Regions from separate parts of the Streptomyces sp. SP18BB07 genome, predicted to be linked through region 1. Evidence: riboswitches for the same ligand, from Rfam matches in the RefSeq annotation. Region 1 holds a riboswitch; the other holds the start of a gene.
The links. A riboswitch is a leader RNA that binds a small molecule or an ion and turns the genes downstream of it on or off. The one in region 1 is predicted to bind glycine.
Positions count from the first base shown of each region.

Region 2: it holds a riboswitch for glycine, as region 1 does, so the genes downstream of both, gcvT (glycine cleavage system aminomethyltransferase GcvT) here and gcvP (aminomethyl-transferring glycine dehydrogenase) in region 1, are expected to answer to the same signal.

Region 1 is NZ_JAQYWT010000230.1:21,650-36,699, forward strand. Features, by position in the region: gene PUR53_RS07255 (SDR family NAD(P)-dependent oxidoreductase) at 1-67, shown strand, start outside; gene PUR53_RS07260 (PhzF family phenazine biosynthesis protein) at 161-970, shown strand; gene PUR53_RS07265 (CPBP family intramembrane glutamic endopeptidase) at 1,026-1,826, opposite strand; gene PUR53_RS07270 (glutamate--cysteine ligase) at 1,993-3,507, opposite strand; gene PUR53_RS07275 (hypothetical protein) at 4,078-4,662, shown strand; gene PUR53_RS07280 (DUF5999 family protein) at 5,072-5,272, shown strand; gene gcvP (aminomethyl-transferring glycine dehydrogenase) at 5,391-8,276, opposite strand; glycine riboswitch at 8,448-8,544, opposite strand; gene PUR53_RS07290 (PRC-barrel domain-containing protein) at 8,669-9,037, shown strand; gene PUR53_RS07295 (DNA polymerase IV) at 9,208-10,560, opposite strand; gene PUR53_RS07300 (MerR family transcriptional regulator) at 10,625-11,152, opposite strand; gene PUR53_RS07305 (bifunctional nuclease family protein) at 11,565-12,038, opposite strand; gene ftsR (transcriptional regulator FtsR) at 12,123-12,878, opposite strand; gene PUR53_RS07315 (FHA domain-containing protein) at 12,921-13,892, opposite strand; gene PUR53_RS07320 (DUF881 domain-containing protein) at 13,954-14,829, opposite strand; gene PUR53_RS07325 (small basic family protein) at 14,835-15,050, opposite strand, start outside.
Region 2 is NZ_JAQYWT010000275.1:175-15,224, reverse strand. Features, by position in the region: gene PUR53_RS13735 (DUF4190 domain-containing protein) at 14-298, opposite strand; gene PUR53_RS13730 (hypothetical protein) at 405-569, opposite strand; gene PUR53_RS13725 (TetR family transcriptional regulator) at 690-1,316, shown strand; gene PUR53_RS13720 (hypothetical protein) at 1,389-1,778, opposite strand; gene PUR53_RS13715 (thioesterase family protein) at 1,946-2,800, opposite strand; gene PUR53_RS13710 (trimeric intracellular cation channel family protein) at 2,878-3,513, opposite strand; gene PUR53_RS13705 (ABC transporter ATP-binding protein) at 3,576-4,847, opposite strand; gene PUR53_RS13700 (ABC transporter ATP-binding protein) at 4,844-5,938, opposite strand; gene PUR53_RS13695 (ABC transporter permease) at 5,935-6,942, opposite strand; gene PUR53_RS13690 (ABC transporter substrate-binding protein) at 7,012-8,766, opposite strand; gene PUR53_RS13685 (ABC transporter permease) at 8,823-9,821, opposite strand; gene PUR53_RS13680 (enhanced serine sensitivity protein SseB C-terminal domain-containing protein) at 10,138-10,887, opposite strand; gene PUR53_RS13675 (enhanced serine sensitivity protein SseB) at 11,139-11,915, opposite strand; gene PUR53_RS13670 (AAA family ATPase) at 11,990-12,667, opposite strand; glycine riboswitch at 12,858-12,956, shown strand; gene gcvT (glycine cleavage system aminomethyltransferase GcvT) at 13,125-14,252, shown strand; gene gcvH (glycine cleavage system protein GcvH) at 14,373-14,750, shown strand; partial or broken gene PUR53_RS13655 (aminotransferase class I/II-fold pyridoxal phosphate-dependent enzyme) at 14,769-15,050, shown strand, end outside.

The sequences.
Region 1 (15,050 bases):
CGGTCGCTCAGCCGGCTACATCACCGGGCAGACGATCTTCGTGGACGGCGGCTTCTCCGTCCACTAGCCCGCCCCCGGGGCGAAGTGGCCCAGGAAAACCGGTCCACCCTCCCGGAATTGGCCTTGGCCCGTGGCTCCCCGCACCGCCTAGCGTCGTCCCATGCGCATTCGAATCGTCGACGCCTTCACCGACCGCCCGTTCTCCGGCAACCCCGCCGGGGTCCTTCTCCTCGACGCCTTCCCGGACGACGCCTGGCTCCAGAACGTGGCCAAGGAGGTCAACCACGCCGAGACCGCGTTCGCCCACCCCCTCCCGGCGGGCGGCGAGGCCGACTGGGCGTTGCGCTGGTTCACGCCGGTCGCCGAGGTGGCGATGTGCGGCCACGCCACACTCGCCACGGCACACGTCCTGAACAGCACCCGCACCCATGAGGGCCCCGTACGGTTCGCCACACGCAGCGGTGTCCTCATCGCCACGCCGCAGCCGGACGGTTCCCTCACCCTCGACTTCCCCACCGCGCCCCTCACCCCGGTCCCCGTCCCGGACGGAGTCGCCGAGGCCCTGGGCGCCGAGCCGGTCAGCGCCGTCGACACCGGGCCCCAGGTGGGCGACCTGCTGCTCGAACTGGCCGACGAGAAGACGGTCCTCGGTCTGGCCCCCGACCTCCGGTCCCTCGGCCGCTACTCCGAGCGCGGCATCATCGCCACCGCCCGCGCCGAGGACCCAGCCGCCGGCCACGACTACGTCTCGCGCTGCTTCTTCCCGAACATCGGCATCGACGAGGACCCGGTCACGGGCAGCGCCCACACCGCCCTCGCCCCGTTCTGGTCGGAACGTCTGGGCAGCCCGGATCTCACCGGCCTCCAGGCCTCCCCCCGCTCCGGCCACGTCCGCACGGGACTCCGCGGCGACCGCACCCTGCTCTCCGGCCGCGCGGTCACGGTCATCGACGGCGAACTCCTCGCCTGACAGACGGCCGCCGGGCACCACCTTCGGACGCAGCCGGGGGACGCCCGGCCACCCGTCACGGAGTGGGCAGCCAGTCCACCTTCCCGGCGAGCAGCGCGTACCCCACGAACGCCCCGATGTCGAGCAGCGAGTGGGCCACCACCAGCGGGCCCACTCGCCCCCACCGCCGGTACAGCCAGACGAACACCACGCCCATCACCATGTTGCCGACGAAGCCGCCGATGCCCTGGTAGAGGTGGTACGAGCCGCGCAGCACCGAACTTGCGGCCAGCGCGCTCCCCGGCGACCAGCCCAGTTGCTGGAGCCGACGCAGCAGATACCCGACGACGATGACCTCTTCGAGGACCGCGTTCTGGATCGCGGAGAGGATCAGCACGGGGTACTTCCACCACACCTCGGGCAGCGCCTCCGGCACCACGGTGAGGTTGAAGCCGAGGCCGCGCGCGGCGAGGTAGAAGGCGATCCCGGTGCTGCCGATCACCGCGGCGATCGCCGCGCCCCGGCCGAGGTCGGGCCACGGTTTCGTCCGGTCGAAGCCGAGAGTCCGCAGCCCGGCGCCCTCACGCAGCAGGAAGTGCGCGACCAGGGCGACGGGCACCAGGGCGGTCGTGATCCCGAAGAGCTGCCACGCGAGGTCGAGCCAGGGCCGGCCCGGCGCGGCCGAGGCGTTCATGGTGGCCGCCTGGTCCTTGAGCCCGCCCGGTTTCGTGACCGACCCGATGAAGCTGATCAGCGCGGACACCCCGCTCGCGCCGAGCGAGAGCGCGAGCACCAGGAGCGTCTCGTCCCTCAGAATCCGCCGGACCGGCCGCTCCCCCGGCACCGCGCCCTCCACCGACTCCGCCTGCCCCTGCACCCACGCCTCCAGTTGTCCGGCCCCGCCGAGGGTCCATCATCACCCGCGACGGTCCGCGACTTTCCGGCGGCGTCCCCCCACAGCGGCTCACCCGGACGGACCTGACGCCGTACAGGGACAGCCCGCGGCCCGGCAGGAACAGCCCGCAGCCCCTCCGAAGGCGACCTCAGCCCAGCGGCACCGGCTCCGGCAACCCCACCGGCCAGCTGTGGACCGGCTCACCGGAGTGCATCAGCTCGCCGTAGCGCCGTGTCGTGGCGGCCAGCGCCGCGTCCCGGCCGAGCCCCTTGGCCAGAGCCCGATGGAACGTTTCGACCTGCCAGGACGCCCCGTTGACCCGGCGCCGGCAGCGCTCCTCGATCACACCGAGGTAGAAGTCCCGGTCGACCGGCTCGACCCCCCACGCGTCCAGCCCCGCCTCGGCGAGCGGCAGCAGCTCGTCCCGGACGAGGTTCACCGCGTCCACCGGCCCCACCCCGCCGTAGCGCCCGCGCGGCCACTGCAGCCGCGCGTCGATGCCGTGCCGGCAGGCCTCGTCGAAGTTGGCGGCGGCAGCCTCGAACGGCAGCCGCGTCCACACGGGCCGCGACTCCTCGGCGAGGGCGCGTACGACGCCGTAGTAGAAGGCGGCGTTGGCGATCACGTCCGTGATGGTCGGCCCGGCGGGCAGCACCCGGTTCTCGACGCGCAGGTGCGGGACCCCGTCGGCGATGCCGTAGACGGGCCGGTTCCAGCGGTAGATCGTGCCGTTGTGCAGGGTGAGTTCGGCGAGTGAGGGCACGCCGCCCGCGTCGAGGACGGCCATCGGGTCCTCTTCGTCGCAGATGGGCAGCAGCGCCGGGAAGAAGCGCAGGTTCTCCTCGAAGAGATCGAACGCCGAGGAGATCCACCGCTCCCCGAACCAGGTGCGCGGCCGCACTCCCTGGGCCTGCAGCTCGGGCGGCCGGGTATCGGTGGACTGCTGGAACAGCGGCGGGCGCGACTCGCGCCACAGCTCGTGCCCGAACAGGAACGGCGAGTTGGCCCCGATGGCGACCTGCGCGGCGGCGACCGCCTGGGCGGCGTTCCACACGTCGGCGAACCGGCCCGGAGTGACCTGGAGATGCAACTGCACGGAGGTGCAGGCCGCTTCGGGCGCGATGGACTTCGAGGTGCAGACGAGCCGCTCCACCCCGTCGATGTCCAGGGTGAAGTCCTCGCCCCGGGCGGCGACGATCTGATCGTTCAGCAGGGTGTAGCGGTCGCCCGCGGAGAGGTTCGACGAGACCAGGTCGTCACGGCCCAGCGTGGGCAGAATGCCGATCATCACGATTCCCGCACCGACTTCGATCGCCTTGCGGTCGGCGTACGCGAGGGAGGTGCGCAGCTCCTCGGAAAGCTGGTCGAATACCCGGCCACCCAGCCGATGTGGAGCAATGTTGACTTCCAGATTGAACATGGCGAGTTCTGTTTGGAAATCTCGGCTGGCAATCCGCTCCAGCACTTGCGCATTCATCATTCTGGGGAGACCCTCGCCGTCGACGAGGTTCAGCTCGATCTCCACCCCCATGAGGTTCTTGGGGCGATCGAACCGCTTCTCCTCCAGCAGCCGCGCCAGCCCCGCCAGGCACTGCCTCAACTTGTCGCGGTACTGCTGGCGATCGGAGAGGCCGAACGGCCCCGCCACGACCTTCTCTCCCATCTAGGGGTCCCTCCTTGGATGGGCAGGCCGACCAACCGGCCACTGCTGTCTCGGGTCCACGGATGATGATGCCCCGGTGGAGCCGCTGATAACGTCCCCGGCGCGACCTGCGCACGCTAGGCTGAAGGCGGTCACCTCCGACACTATTCACTCGGCGTGCTTCTGGCACATTCAGCGGGCAATAATGAGCACGCGCTTTCTACCTGTTGCGCTTTCGTGAAAAGCGCCGACGAGAACCGGCCGTCCGCTACGTGCTGGTAATCCGAGGTCACCGGCGCACCCCCTTGGAAAAGCGGGGTGCTGGACAGGTCCCGGCGACCGGATACCGCCTTGTTCTTCATATGCGGAACGGCTAGACGAAACCTCGTGTGAACACGTGTCGTATAAACTCCGCAATCGAGGCTGAGAGTCGGCACTCGCGGTCCTCGGTCCCGCCGTCAGGCCACGCGCGGCGGACCCACCCACGCACCCGGACCCCGGGCACCCGTCTCTCCGATCCCCGAGAGCTGACAGCGCCGTCCGCCCCCGCCCTCGCGCCATCGTGCCTGTCGAACTGAGAGGCGACCCACCATGCCGCTGCATGTCCCCCCGGCTCCCGCGCCCGCCCTGCGCACCGTCCTCATGGCACTCGGTTCTCCCACCGCCGTCCACGAGGCGCGAACCCCTTCCCTGAAGAACGCCTCGGGCCCCGCCACACCCGAACTGCCGCTGCCCGTCCACGTACTCGACCGGATCGCCCCGGAGGGCACGGGCACCGCCCGGCTCACCGGCTGGCGGTTCCTGATCCGCTGCGGCGACCGCGCCGTGGCCGCCGCCGAGACCCGGCTGACCCCGGACGGCTGGGTGTTCTCGCACTTCTTCGAGGGCCCGTACATCACCTCCGCCGAGCGCGCCCTGCGCCAGGCCGAGGCCGTGCCACAGCCCTACCAGCCACGCCTGCTGTCGGTGCCCGAGCTGTACATGCACATGCTCTGGCTGCACGCCGACCCCACCGCCGACGGCGCCACCGGCCATCCGGCACCGAACGACCTGCTGGTCCCACTGGCGCCCGCGCCGCCCGGTATCGCCGCCCACCGCCCGCACCGGGTCGCCGAACTCCTCCCGGTACTGACCACCCGGCTCACGCCCGCACCCCTCCTGGGCTCACCCGCCTGAACCAAGGCCACCCCGCTTATTCGCACCGCCCGCGCCCCGCCGCCGATTTCCCGGCGGCGGGGCGCTTGTTTTCCCTCTTCCCGCCGCCGGGAATGCGCGCTCTTTAGGGCGGCAATACGCTCGTACGAGCTATTGGCTTGCCGTCCCCGCCACCTGACTAGCCCCATCCGACCATGGCGAACCACCCGAAGGGACAGTGCGGTGGGGATGAACCGTCCGCGCGAGGGATGCGTCATCAACCTGTGAAGAAGCCGTGCTGCGAAATGCCTGCGGATTGACGCCCGTGGGGCAACACTGGGACCGGACCGATTTATCACAACGGGGGGCGGCCATGAACGAGGCTTCACGCCGCGGGTCGGACAAACCAGCCAACTCAGACCACACGACAAACCGAAAGATCCCCACAACCATGTGCCAGCACCAGCCACTGTGCCCGACTGCCGAATCCGCCGACCGGGAAGGCGCCCGACTCGTGGCGCACCACCCGGAGCAGGGATGGAGCCTGCTCTGCAACGGCGTTCTGCTCTTCGAGGACACCGGTGAGCTCCTGCCGGACGGCCAGATCATCGCGCCGCACCGCCCGATGGGCACCGTGGTGACAGCCGCCTGAGCCGCACGGACGTGCGCACAGGGTGAGCGTCCCCGCACGGGACGCCCACCCGGACGGAAGAAGGGGCCGGCCGGAGAACGCACTCTCCGAACCGGCCCCGACGCGTATCCGCGGGCGACTACTCTTCGTAGGCGTCCAGCGGCGGGCAGGAACAGACCAGGTTGCGGTCACCGAAGGCCTGGTCGATCCGGCGCACCGGCGGCCAGTACTTGTCGGCGGGCGAGACCCCGGCCGGGAAGACCGCCTCCTCGCGGCTGTAGGCGTGCTCCCAGGCCCCGCCGAGCGCCGCCGCGGTGTGCGGGGCGTTGCGCAGCGGGTTGTCGTCCGCCGGCCACTCACCCGAGGCGACCTTCTCGATCTCCGAGCGGATCGCGATCATCGCGTCGCAGAACCGGTCCAGCTCACCGAGATCCTCCGACTCGGTCGGCTCGATCATCAGCGTCCCGGCCACCGGGAACGACATCGTCGGCGCGTGGAAGCCGTAGTCGATCAGCCGCTTGGCGATATCGTCGACGCTCACCCCGGTCGCCTTGGCCAGCGGCCGCAGGTCGACGATGCACTCGTGCGCCACGAGCCCGGCAGGGCCGGTGTAGAGCACGGGGTAGTGCGGCTCCAGGCGCTTGGCGATGTAGTTGGCGCTGAGCACCGCCACCTGGGTGGCCCGCTTGAGGCCCTCTCCGCCCATGAGCCGGACGTACGCCCAAGAGATCGGCAGGATGCCCGCCGATCCCCACGGCGCCGCCGAGATCGGTCCCACACCCGTCTCCGGCCCGGCCGCGGGCTGCAGCGGGTGGTTGGGCAGGTACGGCGCCAGGTGCTCGCGCACCGCCACCGGGCCGACGCCCGGCCCACCGCCGCCGTGCGGGATGCAGAACGTCTTGTGCAGGTTCAGGTGCGAGACGTCGCCGCCGAAGTGCCCCGGCTTGGCGAGCCCCACCAGCGCGTTGAGGTTGGCGCCGTCGACGTACACCTGACCACCGGCGTCGTGCACCTGCGCGCAGATGTCGGCCACGTGCTCCTCGAACACGCCGTGCGTCGACGGATACGTGATCATCAGCACGGACAACTCGTCGCGGTACTGCTCGATCTTGGCCCGCAGGTCATCGACGTCGATCTCGCCGTCCTCGGCGGTCTTCACCACCACGACCTTCATACCGGCCATGACGGCGCTCGCCGCGTTGGTGCCGTGCGCGGAGGACGGGATGAGACACACGGTGCGCTGCGCGTCGCCGTTGGCCCGGTGGTACCCGCGTACGGCCAGCAGCCCGGCCAGCTCGCCCTGCGAGCCCGCGTTCGGCTGCAGCGACACCTTGTCGTACCCGGTGGCCTCCGCCAGCCGCTCCTCCAGCTCGCGGATGAGCGTGAGGTACCCCTGCGCCTGTCCGGCGGGCGCGAACGGGTGCAGCTGCCCGAACTCCGGCCAGGTCACCGGCTCCATCTCGGTGGTCGCGTTGAGCTTCATCGTGCAGGAGCCCAGCGGGATCATGCCCCGGTCCAGCGCGTAGTCCCGGTCGGCGAGCCGGCGCAGGTAGCGCAGCATCGCGGTCTCCGAGCGGTACTCGTGGAACACGGGGTGCGTGAGGTAGTCGTCCGACCGCAGCAGCGCCTCGGGCAGCGTGTCCTCCGCGGCGGCGTCCAGGGCCTCGACGTCCCCCTCCACGCCGAAAGCGGTCCATACGGCACCCAGCTGCGCCCGGGTCGTGGTCTCGTCGCAGGAGATCGACACCAGGTCGGCGTCCACGAGGTGCAGGTTCACGCCATGTTCCCGCGCGGCCGCCACGACCTCGCCGGCACGCCCGGGCACCCGCACGGTGAGCGTGTCGAAGTACGCGCCGTGCACGACCTCGATCCCACCGGCCGCGAGCCCCGCGGCGAGCACGGTGGCGTACCTGTGCGTACGCCGGGCGATGGTCCGCAGCCCCTCCGGCCCGTGGTAGACGGCGTACATGCCGGCCATCACGGCGAGCAGCACCTGAGCCGTACAGATGTTGCTGGTCGCCTTCTCCCGGCGGATGTGCTGCTCCCGCGTCTGCAGGGCGAGCCGGTACGCCTTGTGTCCGTCCGCGTCCACGGAGACGCCCACGAGCCGCCCCGGCAGGCTCCGCGCGAACTTCTCCTGCACGGCCATGTAGCCCGCGTGTGGTCCGCCGAAGCCCATCGGCACCCCGAACCGCTGGGTCGTCCCCACCGCGATGTCGGCACCCAGCTCACCGGGCGACGTCAGCAACGTCAGCGCCAGCAGATCGGCGGCGACGGTGACGAGCGCGCCGAGTTCGTGCGCCTGCTCGATGACCGGCTTCAGATCGCGTACGACACCGGAGGCGCCGGGGTACTGCAGCAGCACCCCGTTGATCTCCCGCTGGGCGATGTCGGCCGGAATGCCCTCGCTCAGGTCCGCGACGACGACCTCGACACCGGTCGGTTCGGCACGGGTCTCGATCACCGCGATCGTCTGCGGCAGGGCGTCCGCGTCGACGAGGAAGAGACCCTTCTTGTTCTTCCCCATCCGCCGGGACAGCGCCATGGCCTCGGCGGCCGCGGTGCCCTCGTCGAGCAGGGAGGCCCCGGAGGTGGGCAGCCCGGTCAGGTCGGCGACGGCGGTCTGGAAATTGAGCAGCGCCTCCAGCCGCCCCTGGGAGATCTCGGGCTGGTACGGCGTGTAGGCGGTGTACCAGGCCGGGTTCTCCATGACGTTCCGCAGGATGACGGGCGGCGTGAAGGTTCCGTAGTACCCGAGCCCGATCATGGAGCCCAGCACCTGGTTGCGGTCCGCCAGCGAACGCAGCTCCGCCAGTACCTCCGCCTCGGTGCGGGCGCCCGGCAGCTCCAGAGCCTCGGCGTTCTTGATCACATCGGGAACCGCGGCGGCCGTCAGCTCGTCGAGCGAGCCGTATCCGACGTGCGCGAGCATCTTGGCCCGGGCCTCGACGTCCGGGCCGATGTGGCGCCGCTCGAAGGGGATTCCCTGTTCGAGCTCGGAGAGCGGAATGCGATGGGCGGTCATTGCGGAGGCCTCCTGGTCTGACACGACCTGCGAGGGCACCACGGCACGGGTGCCCGGACGGCCTCCCCCTCTGTCATCTCAACCTGAGAGCTTCACCGGTCCTGGTTCGGGCCGGTTTTCACCGTCGGTGAGAGCGGGAGCCGTGACACCCGCTCTACTTTCCAGAGTGACCTCGTCCATGCGGTACGTGAGCCTGAGAGATTCCGGGGAGGATTTGCTCCTTCGGCGCCTCCGGATGGTGTCCGGAGGACTCTCCCGCACGGGGTCAACAGCCGCTGCCAGCGTATCAGCGCGGTCAACGCACGGGTCTTCGAGTGGCCGCCGCCCCCGATGTGCCGTTTCGTAGGGGTGAGAGATGATTCGCCGCCGCTCTGCGACCACTTGGAGGGCCCGTGCAGACCGACATCGATCCGCGCCACCTGATCGGCCGCAAGGCGTTCGACCGCAAGGGCAGCAAGATCGGCACCGTGGACGAGGTCTACCTCGACGACGCCACCGGCATCCCCGAGTGGGCCGCGATACGCATGGGCTTCTTCGGCCGCGACGCCTTCGTCCCCCTGGAGCCCAGCGAACTGGTCGAAGGCACCCTCCGCGTCCCCTTCGAACGCGCCCTCATCAAGGACGCCCCCGACTTCGGCGTCGGCCGCCACCTCTCCCCCGAACAGGAACTCCAGCTCTACCACCACTACGGCCTGGACACGGCCCCACCCCCACCCCTGGACCACGACTTCGGCAACGTGCCGGGCAGAGACGACACCTGACGCCCCCGGAGCCCCACCCGCCGCCCCCGGCCACCCTCCAACCACCTCAGGCTGCGCCCCACTCTCCCTGATTCCACCTTCGCCCCTTCCGCAGGCGCCTACCTGCGCCTGCCTCTCCCGTCGCAACGGCGCTCAGCCACAACCACGCAGACCAGCGGTGCCACTCGGCTTCAGCTCCGCACCCCGCCCCGCGTCAACGGCAACGGCTCCGCCGGCTCCAGTCCCGGATCGTCGGTCCGGAAGGTCCGCACGCGCCCGGGCTCGACGTCTTCCGGCGTCTCGAACCGCACGGTCACCCGCCCCAGCCCACTCCCCTGCACCCACCCGTGCCCGTATTCGACATGCCGCACGTCATGCCCGGCCCTCCACTGCCGCTCCCCACCCGCACGCTCCTCCAGCGCGGGCACCTCCACAGCGTCCCCGGCCTCGTCCTCGACAAGTTCCACCTCACCGGCCGCCTGCGCGAACAGGTCCTCCTGCGTGTAGTCGGCGAGGCCGCTGACGCCCACCCCCAGCAACCGCACCCCACCCGTCGTGTCCACGGCCTCCAGCAGCCGCCCCGCGGCCTCCCGCACCACCGCGGGGTCGTCCGTGGGCCCCCGCAAGGTCTCGGACCGGGTCAACGTCGAAAAGTCGTACCGCCGCACCTTCAGCACGATCGTCCGCCCCGACAGACCAGCCCCCCGCAGCCTCCGCACACACCGATCCGCGAGCCGCTGGACCTCCATCCGCACCCGCACCCGGTCATGGATGTCGACGTCGTACGTGTCCTCCACCGACACCGATTTCGTGTCCCGCTCGGCCACCACCGCGCGGTCGTCCCGCGCCAGTGCCATCGCGTACAGCCCGTGCCCGTGCGCCTTGCCCAGCAGCCGTACGACCTCGTCCTCACCGGCCTCCACGATCTCCTCGACCGTGGTGATCCCGGCCCGCCGCAGATGGTCCCCGGTCGCCGGCCCCACCCCCGGCAGGATCCGCACGGACATCGGCCCCAGCAACGCCCGCTCGGTCCCGGGCTCGATCAGCACCAGCCCGTCCGGCTTGGCCTGCTCGGAGGCGATCTTCGCGAGCATCTTGGAGGCCGCGAGCCCCACCGAGCCAGTCAGCCCGGTTACCGCCCGGATGTCCGCCCGCAGCCTCCTCCCCACCAGCCGCGCGGACTCCTCGTCCCAGGCCGCGTCCCCGGCCTCCAGGTCCACGAACGCCTCGTCCAGACTCAGCGGCTCCACGAGCGGCGACAGATCACGCAGCAACCCCATGACCTGATCACTGATCGCCCGGTAGAACTCGAAGCGCGGCGTGAGGTACGCGGCGTTCGGCGCGAGCCGGCGCGCCTGCCCCATCGGCATCGCGGAGTGCACCCCGAAGACCCGCGCCTCGTACGAGGCGGTCGCGACCACTCCGCGCGGCCCCAGCCCGCCCACCACAACGGCTTTCCCGCGCAGACTCGGCTTCGACGCCTGCTCCGCCGAGGCGTAGAAGGCATCCATGTCGAGATGCAGGATGGTGGGCGCGGTTCTCACATCTCCGATGCTGCCCTACGCCACTGACAACGCCCCGCGTCCCTCGGACGCGGCGGCGCCTCCCTCAGACCGCCCGGTTGCGTCGCCGCGCGAGCTCGTCCGACGGGTTGTGGCCGACCAGCGTCTCCCCCGTGTCCACCCGCTCCCCGTGCAACTGGGAGAGAGCGCTTTCCACGTCACGCCAAACGACCCCCACGGCAATCCCGAAGACCCCCTGGCCGCCCTGGAGCAGGGCGTGGACCTCATCGGGCGAGGTGCACTCGTAGACCGTCGCCCCGTCGCTCATCAGCGTCATCCGCTCCAGATCGCTGAAGCCCCGCTCCCTCAGGTGCTGGACGGCGGTGCGGATGTTCTGCAGCGAGACCCCCGTGTCGAGGAACCGTTTCACGATCTTGAGGACGACGACGTCCCGGAAGCTGTAGAGGCGCTGAGTCCCCGAGCCCTGCGCGGAGCGCACACTGGGCTCCACGAGGCCGGTACGGGCCCAGTAGTCGAGCTGCCGATAGGTGATGCCGGCGGCCGCGCACGCGGTGGGGCCGCGGTAGCCGACGTTCTCATGCGGTTCGGACGCCGCCCCCGCGCTGTCCTGCACCACCGCGGGACGCTGCGGGACGTGACCGGCCGCGCTGCCGTGAAGCTGGTACGGGCCGCCGTCCCCCAGCCTGCGTCCGGGGGCACCCCCAGCCGTACCGTCGCCGCTGCTTCTCACGCCGACCTCCGTCCTTGACCTGCCTCATCGACGGTAGGCAGCCACCCGGGGTGCGTCAACGACCACCGCACTCGCCACGCCGAGTGATAATCACCCTGAGAGTGGTTTCCCGTGCCCTCCCGCGGGGAAAGGCTAGCCGAATGCCCTCCGACCGAGCCGCTCGACGGCGCACCGGCTCCTGGCATATGCGGAGCCCCGCTCGGACGCCGTCACCGCAGCACGAGCCCTCCACCTGCAGGGGAACGGCGACCGGCGGCGCCGAGGCCTCACGGCCCCTCACGACCACCCGCCGGGCTCACTGACTGTTCGTACCGAAGTCCTCGGGCGAGATCTGGTCGAGGAACTCGCGGAACTTCTCCACCTCGTCCTCCTGCTCGTCCGGGATCGCGATGCCCGCGTCGTCGAGCACCCCGTCACTACCGAAGATCGGCGTACCCGTACGCAGCGCCAGCGCTATGGCGTCGGAGGGCCGCGCACTCACCTCGACCCCACTGGCGAACACCAGCTCCGCGTAGAAGACGCCCTCACGCAGGTCGGTGATACGCACTTCAGTGAGCTCCTGGCCGACGGCCTCCAGCACGTCCTTGAACAGGTCGTGCGTCAGCGGTCGTGCGGGGGCCATGCCCTGCTGGGCGAAAGCGATCGCCGTCGCCTCCCCCGGCCCGATCCAGATGGGGAGGTAACGGTCGCCTCCCACTTCGCGCAGGAGCACGATCGGTTGGTTGGAGGGCATTTCGACCCGGACACCTACGACATCGAGCTCGTTCACACAGCAACCCTAGGCCGTGCTCGGGATGTTTGGGTAGTCGGGCAGAGATCGGCCGACCGATCCGCCACGGGCGAACACCACGCCTCAGCGCAGTCGCACGCCCAGCGCACTCTGCACCAGGGCGGCGTGCAGCTTCACCGTGAGCCCCGCCAGCTCCCGCGTGCGGTCCTCCGCATGGGCCCTGGTCTGCGGATTCCGGTGCAGCCGCAAGGGCGCCACGACCTGCTCCACGAGCCCCGCCTCACGGTCCGCGGCGGCCCGCATCACCCGCAGGTGCCGTGGCTCGATACCGAACCGCCCCAGTTCCACCACCAGCGTGGCGACGGTCAGCGCCTCCGCGTCGTACGACCCGTCCGGCAGCGCCGCCACCAGCCCGTACGACTCCCACTCCGCCAGCTGCTCCTCGTCGATCCCGGCACCGGCCATCAGCTCACCGCGCCCGATCCGGGCCGCTGTCGGCTCCTCCGGCTCCCCGAAGAGCTCACTCAGGCGCTCTCCGTCGCCGACGTCCCGCTGGCGCCCCACGGACGGCAGCCGTACGTCCTCACCGCGCTCCAGGGCCTCCAGATACTCACGGATCACCTTGAGCGGCAGGTAGTGGTCCCGCTGCATCCTGAGGACGTGTCCCAGGCGCTCGACGTCCTCGGCGCTGAACTTGCGATACCCCGAGGGGGTCCGCTGCGGCTCGATGAGCCCCTCCGACTCCAGGAAACGGATCTTGGAGATGGTTACCTCGGGGAACTCCTCGCGCAGCGCGTTCAGCACCGTGCCGATGCTCATCAGGCCACTGTCCGCGGCGGCGGTGCCGTGGTCGGCACCACCGCTCGTTGTTCGAAGCATGGACCTTCCCTGGGGTCCCCCCGGACACGGTCCGGGGGAGGGTCAGTAGCCCCGCTGGCTCGCGTAGAAGACCAGCCGGTACTTGCCGATCTGCACCTCGTCGCCGTTGTGCAGGGCGACCTGGTCGATCCGCTCACGGTTGACGTACGTGCCGTTCAGGCTGCCGACGTCGGCGACCGTGAACGAGCCGTCCTGGCCCCGGCGGAACTCCACGTGGCGACGCGAGACGGTCACGTCGTCCAGGAAGATGTCGCTCTGCGGGTGACGGCCCGCCGTGGTCAGGTCGCCGTCCAGCAGGAAACGGCTGCCCGCGTTCGGGCCGCGACGCACGACGAGGAGTGCCGAGCCGAGCGGCAGCGCGTCGACGGCGGCCTGGGCCTCGGGAGAGAGCGCCGGCAGCTGGGTCTGGCCGGTGACCTCGGAGTCGTACGCCTCGAGGCCGGAGATGGAGATCGTGGAGGTCGTCTCGGACGGACGCTCGGGGGTCGCGCCGGCCCGCAGCGGAGCACCGCAGTTCGAGCAGAAGCGGCTGTTCTCCGCGTTGCGGTTACCGCACCTCGTACACACCAGGGCCGACATCGACGGATCCTCCTGCCGCGGCTGCCCCGCCGGGGCATTGGACGCATACGGGTCTGTGGCAAACCCTCCACCCGTACCTGAGGTTGACGGTTCCCCGAAACCTATGCGGCCCGACTGGGCAGGGTCAACAGACGGCGCGCCCTGACCTCCGGAAATGTCACCTCCCGGACCAGCGACCTGGTCCCGGAACATGGGGCGCTCACCGCCCTGGCCCTCCGCCTCCGAAGGCTGCGCGCGATGGCGGGAGGTCGCGTTGTCGCTACCCTCTCGCGCGCTCTTGCCGAACAACTTCGCAAACAACTTCACGGGCGATTCCCCTTGACCGAAACAGACCCGCCCGTGGGGCAGGACGAACCCTGACTGAACACACCGGCCGAGCCGGACAACCTCACAACGTCCGTACCCACCGGACAGTTTCCACCACGCACCACCCATTCGGTGCGCCGACCCCCCGCAACCTCATGCCCTGGCCGGACGGTCCCCATGCACCTGCGGTTCACTGGGAGGACGACCGAGCGTAGTCAGGCCGCTCCGCCGCTCGCAAGGCGTCCACGACGATCTTGTCCGCCCGCTGCACGGTCACGGTGGCCTGCTCCTTCTCCAGTGTCTGCACCACGCCTCCGGGGATGTTCAGTGCGGGCTCGAGGTCCTGCGGATTGCCGATGACCTTGAAACGAAAAGGCTGGGTGATCTTGTTCCCGTCGACACTGATCCCGTCGTCGGAATCGGTGAGATACGTGCTGGCCACGACCCGTACGCCGTTCACCTGGATCGCCTCCGCGCCGGCCGCGCGCAGCTCCTGGATCGCGTCGAGCAACATATCCGCCTCGACCGTCCCCTTCGTGTCGTCGATCGTCAGTGTGATGCCGGGCCCCTGCGCCGCCACCGTGCCCGCCAGAATGCCGAGTTGCCGCTCCTTCTCGACCGTCTGTTTGCGTGCCTCCTCGGCCTGGTCCGAGCTGTTCTCCAACTCGGTGCGCTGATCCTCGAGACCCTGCTTCTCCTCCTCCAGACGCTGCGTACGGTCATCCAGTTCATCGAGGATGCGAACGAGGTCCTCCTGGCGTGCCCCGCGCAGCGCGCTGTCGTCGTTGTTGGACGCCACCTGGATGGCCAGCCCGAAGCCGAGGCCGAACAGCAGCAGGGCCACGATGAGTTGGGCGCGGGTGAAGCGCGGCGGCCACAGTCCCTGGGCCAGCCGCTGCCGCCCGGTCAGCTTGTCCTTCTCCTCCTGAGGCGCCCCACCGGGCTCCTCGGCGGCTGCGGGGGCCACTTCCTGGGGCAGTTCCCGGCGCAGCCGGGCCGTCGGTGTGTCGTCCCCTCCGGCACCGGGGGTCGGCTTCGGATCCGGCGTCTTGTCCTGGTCGCTCATCGGCCTCACGCCCGGAACACGTGCCGACGGATCGCCGCGGCGTTGGAGAAGATGCGGATCCCGAGGACGACCACGACGCCCGTGGACAGCTGGGCGCCGACGCCCAACTTGTCACCGAGGAAGACGATCAGGGCGGCCACCACCACGTTCGACAGGAACGACACGACGAAGACCTTGTCGTCGAAGATGCCGTCCAGCATCGCGCGCAGACCACCGAAGAC
Region 2 (15,050 bases), on a different contig from region 1:
GGGGTTTCCGGCCTCAGATGCTCCAGGACACCGTGTTCGTCGTCTGCATCAGGGTGGCGAGGACGACCAGGTCGGCGATGCCCAGGCCGAGGCCCAGGAAGGCGCGGCCCCGTCGTGTCGTGCCGCGCTTGAGGGCCACCGCCGCGAGGACGATCGCGATCGGGCCGAGGAAGAGGTTCAGGACGAGGAGGCCCAGGAGGCCGAGGACGAAGGAGGCGACGGCCATGCCGTCGGCGTCACGGCCTCGGGGGCGGGCGGTGGTGCTTCCGGTCTGCTGGCGCGGGGCGGTGAGCTGCATGGTCGGTCTGCTCCCAACGGGTTTCCGGGGGACGGTCGTCAGTCGATGGCGTCGGAGTCAGTGGCGGGATCGGTGGCGGTGGCGGTGGCGGTGGCGCGGTGAACGGTCAGTGCGTGCCGCGGCCGCGGCGGGCGTGGCGCTCGCGGTACGCGAAGATCGCCAGCCAGAGGGCGATACCGACGGCCAGGACGGTCGAGACGGCCGGCGGCACATGCGCCACGGTGCCCAGGACGACACCCAGCAGCAGAAGTGCGGCGACGAGGAACAACATCGTGGGAACGCCTCTCGTTACAGTTGGGTGAACGGTTGTAGTTACACTTGTTCACTGACTGCCAAGCCTAGCGCGCCTCCCGGCTTTGCAATTACGGAGAACAGTTGTTAACTGCATGGCATGAGTCACACTTTCGGCGTCCGGCAGGTGCAGAAGCAGAAGACGCGGCGGGCGCTCATGGACGCCGCCCTCGCCCTGCTGGAGGAGCAGAGCCTCAGCAGCCTGGGACTTCGCGAGGTCACCCGGGCCGTGGGGGTCGCCCCCACCGCGTTCTACCGACACTTCCGGTCGACCGCGGACCTCGGTGTCGCGCTGGTCGAGGAGGCGCTCGGCAGTCTGCACCCCGTGCTGGCGGATCTGATGTCGGCGGTGGGCGACAGTGACGAACTCATCGAGCGCGCCGTGGATCTGATCGCCCGCCACGTCGACGGGTACCCCGCACACGTCCGGTTCATCGCGCGGGAACGGCACAGCGGGGTCCAGCCGGTACGGGACGCGATCCAGGGGCAACTGGCCCGGTTCGCCGAGGAGGTGCGCGGCGAGCTGGCCAAGCGGCCGGAGACCGCGGGGTGGACCGACGACGACCGGCTGATGCTCGCGGGCCTGTACGTCGATCAGATGCTGATGACCGCCTCACTGTTCCTGGAGGCCCAGCGCGAACCGGAGGAAGAACGCCGGCGGGTGACCCGCCTGGCGAGCCGCCGGATGCGACTGATCAGCATCGGCTGTCGCCACTGGCTGGACTGACCTCCGCGCACACGACAGGGAGGGCGCGCCCGAACACATCGGGCGCGCCCTCCCTGTGATCCACCGCGCCGGTCAGCTGCCCTCGGCCGCCGACGCCGACGCCTCCTGGCTCGGCGCGCCGCTCGGCGCCCCGCTCGGCGGCTGGCCGCCCTGGCCGCCCCCGGGGCCGCCGCAGCCGCCACCGCCACCGGGGCCGCCGCTCTGGCCGCCACCGCCCGGGGCACCGCTGGGCGCGCCGGACGGCTGCCCGGAAGGGGCGCCCGAGGGAGCACCGGACGGCTCCTGCCCGTCGGCCGATGGCGCACCCGAGGGAGCGCCCGACGGAGGCGCACAGCTCTGCTGCTGACCCGAGTTGCCGTTGTTCGAGGTGGACGACGACGAGTCGCCGGAGCCGCACGCCACCAGGAAGAGGGGTGCGGCCGCCAGCAGGGCGACGGCGGGGACGAGACGTGCACGCTTCATGAGAGACAACTCCAAGAACGATGAGGGAGTTCGTGAGCGGCATCGAATCAACTCAGCTTGGGGCTCCCTTGAGTTCGCGCTGTGCCATCCCTGTGCGAACGGCAAAGCGATCACCAACGTCCCCTCGGCACCCGGCACCCGGCACCCGGCACCCGGCACCCGGCGCCTCAGTCCGACAGCCTGGCCCTCGCCAGCTGGCGCGACTGGGCGACCAGGCGGTCGGCGCTGTCCCAGACCTCGGCGTCCTCCTCCAGGAAGCCCCCGGCGAGATTGCGGGTGGTGATGGCGACCCGCAGCGGTCCCGGCGCCGGACGGCACCGGATGTGCACGGTCAGCTCGACCGTCGGGACCCAGCCCTTCAGGCCCATCTCGAAGGCGGTCGGCGGCAGCGCGTCCACCGCGAGGAGCAGGGAGAACGGGTCGGCGTCACGGCCGTCGGCGAGCCCGAACCACGACCGCATCTCGCCCTTGCCGGAGGGCGCGCCGAGGGCCCAGCCCAGGGTCGCGGGGTCGAGCTTCAGGAACAGCCGATCGGCGATGGCGGAGCCACCGGGCACGGGGCCGGGGGCGTCCTGCGGGCCGAAGCACTGCTCGATCGGCGGGATCGCGGGCGGCTTCGCCGTCGTCCGGACGTCGTCCGGGAGGGAGTCCAGGTCGCCGTAGGAGGCGAGGACGCGTATCCGCTCGATCTCGCGGCCCTCGTCGTCGTACTGGAAGAGGGACGCCTGGCCGGTCGAGAGGGTCCGGCCGGTGCGGACGACGTCCGTGCGGACGACCGCGGGGCCGGGCTGGGACGCGGTCAGGTAGTACGCGGAGATCGTGAACGGGTCGCCGTGCGGGAGCGCGTCGGCGAGGGCGCGGCCCAGGACGGCCAGGAGGTAGCCGCCGTTGACGGCGCCGATGATCGTCCAGCCGGCGGAGAGGTCGATGTCGTAGACGCCGGGCGCCCGCCGGGTGAGCGCGGTGTCCCGGTCGAACTCGCTGTCGCCGACGGTGGCCTGTACGGAAGCTGCTTCGGGCATGGATGAACCGTACAACAGGTCGTTACTAAGCGGTAGCTTTATGCCCCGCACCTCCTATGCCCCGCATCTCCTATGCCTCACGCCTCCTCGACGGCGGCGGACCTCCTGTTCCACGCGCGCGGCGCCCGCCAGTGGTAGCGCATCGCCAGCAGCCGCAGGACGAAGGCCGTGATCGCGGCGAGGGCCGAGGTGACGGGGTTCAGGGCGTCCTGGCTGATGCACAGGACGACCAGGCCGGCGCCGACCATCGCGGGCACCGCGTACAGGTCGCGGTCCCAGCGCAGCAGCGAGGGGACCTCGTTGGCGAGGACGTCCCGCAGCACACCTCCGCCGACCGCCGTGGCGAGGCCGAGAGTTGCGGAGGCGGTCAGGCCGAGCCCGTAGTCGTACGCCTTCGTCGTGCCCGCGACACAGAAGAGGCCGAGGCCGGCGGCGTCGAAGACGTTCACCCCGGTCTGGATGCGCTCCACGTGCGGGTGGAGGAAGAAGACGAGGAGGGCGGCGAGCAGCGGAGTGAGGAAGTAGCCGAGGTCGGTGAAGGCGGCCGGCGGTACGGCGCCGATGATCAGGTCTCGGAACAGGCCGCCGCCGAGCGCGGTGACCTCGGCGAGGACGGCGATGCCGAAGATGTCGAAGTTCTTGCGGACGGCCAGGAGCGCACCGGAGATGGCGAAGACGAAGATGCCGATCAGGTCGAGCGGGTAGGGGGACACCCGTACATTCTGCCCCGTAAACAAGTGTGCGCCTTGCAATGCAAGGCGCACACCGTCTGGCATCAGTCTTTACCGGGCTCCTCGGGGCCCTCGGGCTCCTTGGCCGCCTCGGGCTCCTTGGCCGCCTCGGGCTTCTCGGCCGCCTCGGGCTTCTCGGGGGCCTCGGGCTTCTCGGGGGCCCCCGGCTTCTCGGGGGCTTCAGGCGCCTCCGGCTCCGCCGCCTTCTTCACCGTGTCCGGCACCAGTTCGCCCGCTTCCTTCGCGGCCGTCAGCAGGACGACGTCCTGCGGCTGCTGGTCCTCGAAGTTCTCCGGGTGGTGGCAGGCGACCCGCTGGCCCGGCTTCAGCTCGGCGAGCGGCGGCTCGGTGGTCTTGCAGACCTGGGTGGCCTTCCAGCACCGGGTGTGGAAGCGGCAACCGCTCGGCGGCGCGATCGGCGAGGGCACGTCGCCCTTGAGCAGGATGCGCTCGCTCTTGGCGCCCCGGCGCGACGGGTCCGGGATCGGCACGGCCGACAGCAGCGCCTTGGTGTACGGGTGCATCGGCGCCGCGTACAGCGAGTCCCGGTCGGCCAGCTCGACGATCTTGCCGAGGTACATCACCGCGATGCGGTCGGAGACGTGGCGGACCACGGACAGGTCGTGCGCGATGATCACGTACGTCAGGCCGAGCTCGTCCTGGAGGTCGTCCATCAGGTTGACGACCTGGGCCTGGATCGACACGTCGAGCGCGGAGACCGGCTCGTCCGCGACGACCATCCGGGGCTTGAGGGCGAGCGCGCGGGCGATGCCGATGCGCTGGCGCTGACCGCCGGAGAATTCGTGCGGGTAGCGGTTGTAGTGCTCGGGGCTCAGGCCCACCAGCTCCAGCAGGCGCTGGACCTCCTTCTTCACCCCACCCTCGGGCTCCACGCCCTGGAGCTTGAAGGGCGCCGAGACGATGGTGCCGATGGTGTGCCGGGGGTTCAGCGAACCGTACGGGTCCTGGAAGATCATCTGGATGTCGCGGCGCAGCGGGCGCATGCCGGCGGTCTTCAGGTGCGTGATGTCCGTACCGTCGAACTCGACCTTCCCGCCGGAGGGTTCGAGGAGGCGGGTGATGAGCCGGCCCATGGTCGACTTGCCGCAGCCGGACTCGCCGACGACGCCGAGAGTCTCGCCCCGGCGGACCTCGAAGTCGATGCCGTCGACGGCCTTGACCGCCCCGACCTGCCGCTGGAGCAGGCCCTTCTTGATGGGGAAGTGCTTGACCAGGCCCTCGACCCTGAGCAGCGGTTTCTCGTCGGCGTCGGCGCGCGGGGCCGGCACGGCGGCCCGGGTCTCAGTCTCGCTCACAGCTTCGGCGCAATCTCTTCGGTCCAGATCCGCGTACGGTCCTCCTGCGACAGGTGGCAGGCGGTGAAGTGCCGGCCGCCGACCTCGCGCAGGTCGGGGCGCTCGGTGCGGGTGATGTTGTCCTTGGGGACGTCCGCGTAGGGGCAGCGCGGGTTGAAGGCGCAGCCCGAGGGGACGTTGATAAGGCTCGGCGGCTGGCCCTTGACCGGGATGAGCCGGTCGGTCTGGGCGCGGTCGATACGCGGCATCGAACCGAGCAGGCCCCAGGTGTAGGGGTGCTGCGGCTGGTGGAAGATGTCGTCGACCGGGCCGCGCTCCACACAGCGGCCGCCGTACATCACCAGGATGTCGTCGGCGATCTCGGCGACCACACCGAGGTCGTGCGTGATGATGATGACCGCCGATCCGAACTCCTTCTGCAGGTCCCGGATCAGGTCGAGGATCTGCGCCTGCACGGTCACGTCGAGCGCGGTGGTGGGCTCGTCGGCGATCAGCAGTTCGGGGTTGTTGACCAGGGCCATGGCGATCATGGCGCGCTGGCGCATACCGCCGGAGAACTCGTGCGGGTAGCCGTCGACCCGCTTGTGGGGCTCCGGGATGCCGACGCGGTCGAGGAGTTCGATCGCGCGCTTGCGGGCGACCTTCTTGCTGACGTCGTGGTGGACCCGGTAGGCCTCCACGATCTGGCTGCCGACCTTGTAGTACGGGTGCATCGCGGACAGCGGGTCCTGGAAGATCATCGCCATGTCGCGGCCGCGCAGCCGGCGTACCTCGTCGGGGCTCGCCCCGACGAGTTCCTTGCCGTCGAGCCAGATCTCGCCGGACATCTGGACGTTCTTGCCGCGTGCCCCGAGCCGGTGCAGGCCCATGATCGCCAGCGAAGTGACCGACTTGCCGGAACCGGACTCGCCCACGATGCCGAGGGTCTTGCCCTTCTCCAGCTGGAAGGAGAGACCGTCGACGGACTTGACCAGACCGTCGTCGGTGGGGAAGTGGACCTTGAGGTCGCGCACTTCGAGGAACGCCTCGGGGGTGTCCCCCGCGCGTGCGGGCTCGCCGACGGCGGCCCCGGTCTTGGACAGTTCGGTCACGAGAGCCTCACCCGCGGGTCGATCGTGGCGTACAGCAGGTCCACCACAAGGTTCATGAAGACGACGAAGAACGCCGCGAGCAGGGTCACCCCGAGGATCGGGGGCAGGTCGTTGGCGCTGATCGACTGGACCGCGTACTCACCGATGCCGTGCAGGGAGAACACGGTCTCGGTGATGAGGGCACCGCCGAGGAGCAGTCCGACGTCCATGCCGAAGACCGTCACCAGCGGGGTCAGCGCGGCCCGCAGACCGTGCTTGACGACCACGTTGCGCTCGCGCAGGCCCTTGGCCCGTGCGGTGCGGATGTAGTCCTCGTTCATCGTCTCCAGCATGCCCGAGCGGGTGAGCCGGGCGTAGATGGCGGAGTAGAGGAGCGCCAGCGAGCACCACGGCAGGAAGAGGGTGTTGGCCCACTGCGAGGGGTTCTCGGTGAAGGGGACGTACGTCCTGCCGAAGATCTCCAGCTGGTAGCTGAACAACAGCAGGGCCAGCTGACCGGTGAAGAACATGGGCAGGGAGACGCCGGCGAGGGCCACGCCCATGGCGGCCCGGTCGAAGAACGAGCCGGGCTTCAGGGCCGAGATGACACCGGCGATGATGCCGCCCAGCAGCCACAGCACAGCGGCACCGGCTGCGAGCGAGATCGTCACGGGGAGCCGGCTGGTGAGCTGCGGCCAGACCTCCAGGTGGTCCTTGAAGGAGTAGCCGAAACAGGGCGCGTCGCAGCGGACCGTGGTGGGACCGAGGTCGTACGTGGCACCGGAGACGATCCCCTTGAGGAAGTTCCAGTACTGCTCGTAGACCGGCTGGTCCAGGCCGAGGTTCCGCTTGACCGCCGCGATGTCCTCGGGTGTGGGGTTCTTGCCGATGTACTGCTGTGCCAGCTGGTCGACGGACTGCCCGGCGAGCTTCGGCAGGATGAAGAAGATGCCGAAGGTGACCGCGGTGACGACGAGCAGCAGGATCACCGCCGCGATCGTCCGGCGGATGATGTACGAGATCACGAGGACCGGCGCCGGCGCCCGCGGGTGTGTTCACCCGCGGGCGCCAATGCCTTCACCTGCCTTCCGGGGCTACTTCTTTTCCTTGGCACCGATGTTGAGGTAGTCGTACTGACCGCTGAAGGCCGCGGACGACACCAGGTTGGTGGCGTACGGCGAGCGGTACAGCAGGACCTTGAAGTAGGTCAGCGGCACGATGGCGGCCTGCTCCATGACCTTCTTGTCGACCTCGGTGTACGCGGCGGTGCGGGCGGCCTCATCGGTGTTGCCGATCGCGTCGTCGAGCAGCTTGTTGATCGCCGGGTCGTCCAGCTCCGACAGGTTGGTGTTGCCGGACTGGCCGATGGCCTTGCCGTGCACGATCTGCTGCAGGAAGCCGTAGCCGGTCGGCCAGTCGGCGCCCCACTGCATCATGATCAGGCCGATGTTGTTCTTCTTGTTGAACGCGGGCACGCCCGCGTAGTCCGAGAAGTACTTGCCCGACGGGTACTGCTTGATGTCGGCCTCGATGCCGACCTTCTTCAGCGCCTCGACGATCGCGGTGGCCGCGTCGACCTCGCCCTGCCGGTCGGTGCGGGCGGAGATGGAGGTCTTGAAGCCGCCCTCCTTGCCACAGGCCTTCAGGTGCTCCTTGGCCTTGGCGACGTCACCCTTGCTGTCCGGGGTGGCGTACGTGTCGGCCTTCTCGTAGCCCGAGACATCGGTGGGCAGGACGGTGGAGGCGATGTCACCGCGGTACGGACCACCCATCGCGGTCTGCACGGCGGTCTTGTCGATCGCGTACTGGACGGCCTTGCGGCACTCGACGTTGTCGAACGGCGCCACCTTGGTGTTGATCGCCGTGTAGACGAGACGGCCGCCGGGCGTGTTGTCCGTGTTGGCGAGCTGGTCCTTGTCCTTCAGGATCTGCGCCTGCGTCTGCTGGTCGACACCGGTGCCCTGAATGTCGATCATGGTGTCGCCGGCCATCACGTCCTTGTCGATGGTGGCCTTGTTGACCTTCAGGTTCACCACGATCTTGTCCGGGTACTGCTTGCGCAGCGGGTCCGTCTTGGCGTCCCACTGGTCATTGCGCACCAGGACGATCTGCTTGCCCTCCTCGTACTTCTCGAACTTGTACGAGCCGGAGGAGACGACCTTCTTGGTGTAGTCGACGCCGGTGTCCTTGGCCTTCGGCACCGGAGCCGTCTGCGGCATGGTGGCCAGGTAGTCGAACTCGGAGAACGGCTTGTTCAGCTTGAAGACGATGGTGTGGTCGTCCGGGGTCTCTATGGACGAGATGCCCTTGTCGCTCTTGTCCTCGTAGGGGCCCTTGTACTTGTCCGGGTCGTCCAGCATCTGCTGGAAGTAGTTCGGACCGAGGGACAGCACGTCACGCGCGAAGTTCGAACGCTCCACGGCGTACTTGACGTCCTTGGAGGTAACCGCGGTGCCGTCCTCGTACTTGACGCCCTGGCGGATCTTGTACGTCCAGGTCTTGCCGCCGTCGCTGGGCGTGCCCTTGCTCTCGGCGAGGTCCGGGACGATCTCGTTGCCCGCCTCACCGGCGGCCGGCTTGAACGTCATCAGCGGACGCGCGTAGAGGCGGCTGAAGTTGAAGCCGTACGCGTAGTACATGTTGCCCGGGTCGAGGGACTCGGGGGCGTCGGAGCTGGCGTAGGTGACCGTGCCGCCCTTCGCCGTGGACTCGTTGACGACACCCTTGGTCGCGGCGTTGGCGCCGGCGCCCTTGGGGGTGTCCGTACCGTCTTCCGCCTTGCTGCAGGCGGACAGGAGCAGGCCGGCGCTGCTCACAACCGCGACAGCGGCCATTGCTGACCTTCGCATGATGGTCGGTTTCCCCTTCGTAGTTGGACAGTTGTGTGGGACGACGGCCGCAGACGTCAGCGGCTGCGGGGGTCGAGGGCGTCCCGGAGGCCGTCACCGAGGAGGTTGAAGGCCAGCACCGTGATGAAGATCGCGAGGCCGGGAACGATCATGTACTGCGGATCGACCTCGAAGAAGTCGACCGCCTGGTTGAGCATTCCGCCCCAGGAGGCCTGCGGCGGCTGGATCCCGACCCCGAGGAAGCTGAGCGACGCCTCGAAGATGATGTTGGTCGGGATGAGCAGGGTCGAGTAGACGATGATCGGCGCGACGAGGTTGGGCAGCAGTTCCTTGAACAGGACGTACGGGCCGCCCGCGCCCATCCCGCGCGAGGCGTCGATGAACTCCCGCTCGCGCAGCGCCAGGGTCTGACCGCGCACGATGCGTCCCATGTACGGCCAGTTGAAGAAGCCGATGACGAAGATCAGCACCGAGATGTGCAGCGGCAGTCCCTCGAGGCCGAAGGCGCCGCCCTGGAGCGTCGCGGAGATGGCGATGGCGAACAGCAGCAGCGGGAACGCCAGGAAGGTGTCCATCAGCCGGCTCACGACCGTGTCGACCCGGCCGCCGTAGTAGCCGGCGACCAGGCCGAGCACCACGCCGATGGCGTTGGACAGGATCGTCGCGCCGAAGGCCACCACCAGGGAGACCCAGGAGCCCTCCAGGATGCGGGCGAGGATGTCGCGGCCGAACTTCGGCTCGACACCGAGCGGGTGGTCCCAGCTCATCCCGCCGAAGTCACCCTTCGGCAGGGAGGTGTTGGGGTCGATCAGGTCCTGGTTGAAGGCGTTGGGGTCGAGCCCCAGCATCGACTGCAGCGGCCGGGAGAGGGCCGCGATCAGGATCAGCAGGACGACGATGATGCCGCCGGCGACCGCCACCTTGTCGCGCTTGAAGCGGGTCCAGGCGATCTGGCCGAGCGAACGGCCCTCGATCTTCTTGGCCTCGACACCTGCCAGCACGGCCTCGGGCTGTGCCTCGGCCTGCGATCCGGTCGTCTCAATGGGTGCGGTCATCGTCCCTCGTGCTTGCCCGTGCCGGTGGTTGCCGACTGTGCCTGGCGGCCGCCCGGGTCTGCGGTGCGGTCCGTCACCACTGCTTCTCTTGCTCTGTGACTACTGATGGGTACGAGAGGGAGGTACGGCACCGAACTTCACCGCATGAACAGCGTGTTCGCCGGATCCCCCCATCGCTCTGGGGGAGTCTTCAACGGCCGCGCGATCAGGCACCAGACTTGGCGGCGAATGTATGCGCAACCGTGATGTGGCCAGCAGGGTTCCGCTATGCGGACGTGACGCTCTGTTGAGCGGTGGACACCACGCTCACCCCGGCTCAGTAGCCGCTCGGGTAGCCGTATCCGCCCGCCGCCGGGGCCTGAGCGGGCGCCGCGTGGGCCTCTCGGTCGTAGAAGGGGCGGGCGCCCGCGCGCAGCCACATGGCGACCGGGTCGTACTCGTCGGACATGGCGACGGTGGAGACGGGCAGCCCGTCCGGGACCGCGCCGATGGACTGCTGCATCATGGCCCGCACCGAGTCGACGGCCGGCGGCGAGGTGTCGTACACGTCGAGGCCGATGGCGAGGTACGGCGCGCCGAGCGCGGGCTGCACCCAGGCGCGGCGCAGGGAGCGCACGGCGGGCGTGCGGTGGGCGTTCTGCGTCAACAGGGCGTAGAACTGCGGGATCTCGATGGCAGGCTCGGACAGCCTGAGCGGGCCGGCCGGCTGTCGCTCCAGGCCCGTGGCGATCCGGCGCAGGTCGAGCCAGGGGATGCCGACGCCGCCGCCGGGCGCGTGCGGGTTGAGCCAGAGGCCGTAGTGGTCGGGGTAGAGGGTGCGGGCCACGTCGAGGCCGTCGACCACCTCGTAACTGCGGTTCCAGCCACTGGCGGAGAGCTCCTGGGCGGAGGTCACGCAGGGGGCGTAGTTGAACCCGTCGACCTCCATGTTCCCGTACTGGGCGTCCGGGGAGCCGGCCTGGCCGTGCCAGAGCAGCATCCAGATCTGGCCGGAGGACGGGGTGGCGAGGGCACGCAGCAGCGCCTCGTAGGCGTCGTAACGCCCGGGCGTCACCTGCCGCAGCATGTGCTCGACCTGCCCGGTGGCGATGCTGCCGCTCACGTTGGCCGTCCTTCGTGTTGGACCCTGGTTATAGGAGACAGCTTAGGTGGTGCGCTGGTTGAGCCGGTGAGGGCTCGGGGGGTGCGGTGATCTGCGGACTACGGGTCGTGTGTGGTTGATCGCTCCCCCACGCTCGACTGCGCTCGAGCGGGAGGGACCCCCATCGCGGCGGAGCCGCATGGGAACACAGCCCCGCGCCCCTGACGGGGCGCCGATCAGTACCCCTGCTGGAAGAACGGCCGTACCTTTTCGCGGAGCCAGTCGCCGACCGGGTCCTGCGCCACGTCCAGGAAGACCATGTTGACCGGCCAGGGGACGGGGGTCTTGGCGAGGGCCCGGCCGAGGGCGGCGAGGGGGAGGGAGCGGTCGGCCTCCCAGGAGGCCAGTTCGACGCCGATGAACATCACGGGGTCGGCGGTCTCGATGGTGGCGAGGCAGCGGCGGGCGGAGAGGACGACCCCGGTGCCGGCGAACTCGGCGGAGGCCGCGGCCAGGAAGTCCACCGGGTCGTCCTGCCAGTCCGGTTCGTAGAGGCGGACGCGGGCGCCGCTCGCCGATCCGTCCAGCGGGGTCCGCCCGGCCCGGCACAGCTCGGCCACGGCGGGCGGCGGCAGCGGGATGCCCACGACGCCGTCGGGGTTGAGGGCGAGCCCGATCTGCGGGGGCAGGCCCCGCGCGAACTCGACGGCCGGGGCGATCGTGTACGACATGTGGTTGCCGACGACCTGGCGGAACTGCTCCTCGGAGCTGAAGACCGGCACGTACGCCTGCCCGTCGAACTCCATCGTCGGCAGGTCGAGCTGACCGCTCTGCGGGCCGCCGCCCTCCGGCAGCGGCACCCAGACGAAGCTGCGGGCCAGCACCTCCACGATCCGCGCCCCGGCCTGGGGCACCCCGAGCGAGGCGGACAGCACCTCCTCCAGCTCGTTGCCGGGCCATCCGCCGTGCCCATGGGGATACGCCTGTGCCGGAAAGTCCGCCGGGAAGTCCATCTGCTGCCTACCGCTTTGCTCCGTGATGCTGTTGTCCCTGCACCTTAATTGCTTCCGGGGCGGGGGCGCGCCCTTCAGGAGCGCGGGAAGTGGATCCGCTTCAGGACATCGGCGGCGGCCCGGTCGATGAGGACGGCCGCCCCGCAGCCCTCCGGCAGCCTCCCCTTCTCCACCGCCCGCAGCAGCCGGGTCATCGCCCCCCTGTGCCGCGCGAAGGCGTACCGGGAGACGCCCCGTCCCCGCTCCCGCTGTCCGTCCCGGGCCTCACCGGGAGTGACGTCCAGCAACAGCAGGTGAAGCGTGCCGCCCCGGCGGCGGGCCTCGCGCGCGAGCCAACTGCGCACCCACGCCTGCGCCCCGCAGTCGTGCACGACGACGCCCTCCCCCGAGCGGAGGGCGCGTCGCAGCGCGGCGTAGTGCGCGAGGCGCACGAAGGGGCGGTAGACCGCGTACGGCAGATGACGGCCGAAGCGGGCGTCGAAGCGGTCGCGGGTGTCCTGGGAGTCGATGCGGACGCCGGGCACCGCCCGCCGCATCAGGGTCGACTTGCCGCTGCCGGGGAGCCCGGTGACCACCACCAGGTCGTCAGGGCCGAAGGTCAGCTCGTGGGGGCTGCGCCCGGAACGCGCCCGGAGGTCGCGGACGACCGCCCTCGGGAACGGGCCGCACGCCGCGCCGGACGGTGCGACGGGCTGCTTGGGCATCGCGATGCCCGACGTCGTCGCGTACGCCGTGGTCCTGTTCACCGTGATCGTCCTCTCCGGGGGTATGGAGGTCCCATCCCCACAGACTGTAAAGAGAAGGTAATGCCCGATCCCTCCTGGTTCAGTCCTCGTATTGCCACAAGAGTGCTACGGGCCGCTGTGTCTGCCTTGAAAGCTCCCCCTGCCGCACCACGTCGATGCGTGCGATGATGTCCGCGCCAACTGCATACCGGCCGCTTGAATCCGCGCGGGAGAGTCCCCGGCAGCACATCGCTGGGGCGCCGAAGGAGCAAGTCCCTCCCTTGAATCTCTCAGGCCCAGATACCGCGCGGGCGAGGCACATCTGAAAAGCGGGCCGTACCTCCCTTCCGCGGGGGGCGGCTCCACCCACGGTGCAAGTCACGACCACCGGTACGTACGGTCGTGGTGAACCTCTCAGGTTCCGATGACAGATGGGGAGGAATGTCCTCACCTGTCGCCTGTCATGCCCTGGGAGCGGAAACCGATGAGCAGCAGCCCCACCACTGGACCGCGCCGTACCGCGCTCGATGCCCTGCACCGCTCGCTCGGTGCGACGATGACCGACTTCGCGGGCTGGGACATGCCGCTGCGCTACGGCTCCGAGCGGGACGAGCACCTCGCCGTCCGCACGAAGGCCGGACTCTTCGACCTGTCCCACATGGGCGAGATCACCGTCACCGGACCGCGGGCCGCCGCCCTGTTGGACTACGCCCTCGTGGGCAACATCGGGAGCGTCGGCGTCGGCCGTGCCCGCTACACCATGATCTGCCGCGAGGACGGCGGCATCCTCGACGACCTGATCGTCTACCGGCTGGCCGAGACCGAGTACCTGGTCGTCGCGAACGCCTCCAACGCCCAGGTGGTGCTGGACGCGCTCGTCGAACGTTCCGCCGGGTTCGACGCCGAGGTGCGCGACGACCGGGACGCGTACGCGCTGCTGGCCGTGCAGGGCCCCGAGTCGCCCGGGATCCTGGCCTCCCTCACCGACGCCGACCTCGACGGGCTGAAGTACTACGCGGGGCTGCCGGGCACGGTCGCCGGGGTCCCCGCGCTGATCGCGCGCACCGGGTACACCGGCGAGGACGGCTTCGAGCTGTTCGTGAAGCCGGAGCACGCGGTCGAGCTGTGGCAGGCGCTGACCAAGGCGGGCGAGGGCGTCGGCCTGGTCCCCTGCGGACTGTCCTGCCGGGACACCCTCCGCCTGGAGGCGGGCATGCCGCTGTACGGGCATGAGCTGACCGAGGAGCTGACGCCGTTCGACGCCGGTCTCGGCCGGGTCGTGAAGTTCGAGAAGGAGGGCGACTTCGTGGGCCGCCAGGCTCTGCGCGAGGCCCTCGAGAACCTCCACCACGACGAGCCGCGCGTCCTCGTCGGTCTGGTCGCCGAGGGCCGCCGGGTGCCGCGCGCCGGGTACCCGGTGGTCGCCGGCGGCGAGGTGATCGGCGAGGTCACCTCCGGCGCCCCCTCCCCCACCCTGGGCAAGCCGATCGCCATGGCCTACGTCGACGCCGCGCACTCCGCGCCGGGCACGGCCGGTGTGGGCGTGGACATCCGGGGCAGCCACGAGCCGTACGAGGTCGTGGCGCTGCCGTTCTACAAGCGGCAGAAGTAGACACTGGGCGCGATGTCGCCCGCCCCCGAGCGTGACACTGGGCACATTCGCGCTGCTCAACAGCGGTTTCAGCAGTCCCCCCTTCATCACCACTCCCTCGCGTACAGGAGAATTCAGGCCATGAGCAACCCCCAGCAGCTGCGCTACAGCAAGGAGCACGAGTGGCTGTCGGTCGCCGAGGACGGCGTCTCGACGGTCGGCATCACGGAGTTCGCGGCGAACGCGCTCGGCGATGTCGTCTACGCCCAGCTCCCCGAGGTGGGCTCCACGGTGACCGCGGGCGAGACCTGTGGCGAACTGGAGTCCACGAAGTCGGTCAGCGACCTGTACTCGCCGGTCTCCGGTGAGATCACCGAGATCAACGAGGACGTCGTGAGCGACCCGTCGCTGGTGAACACCGCCCCGTTCGAGGGCGGGTGGCTGTTCAAGGTACGCGTCGCGGAGGAGCCGGACGATCTGCTCTCCGCCGACGAGTACGTCGCCCACACCGCCGGCTGAGAAGACGAGGTCGTACGCATGTCGCTTCTGAACACGCCCCTGCACGAGCTGGACCCGGACGTCGCCGCCGCCGTCGACGCCGAGCTGCACCGCCAGCAGTCCACCCTGGAGATGATCGCCTCGGAGAACTTCGCTCCGACCGCCGTCATGGAGGCGCAGGGCTCGGTCCTCACCAACAAGTACGCCGAGGGCTACCCGGGCCGCCGCTACTACGGCGGCTGCGAGCACGTCGACGTCGCCGAGCAGATCGCCATCGACCGGGTGAAGGACCTGTTCGGCGCCGAGTACGCCAACGTGCAG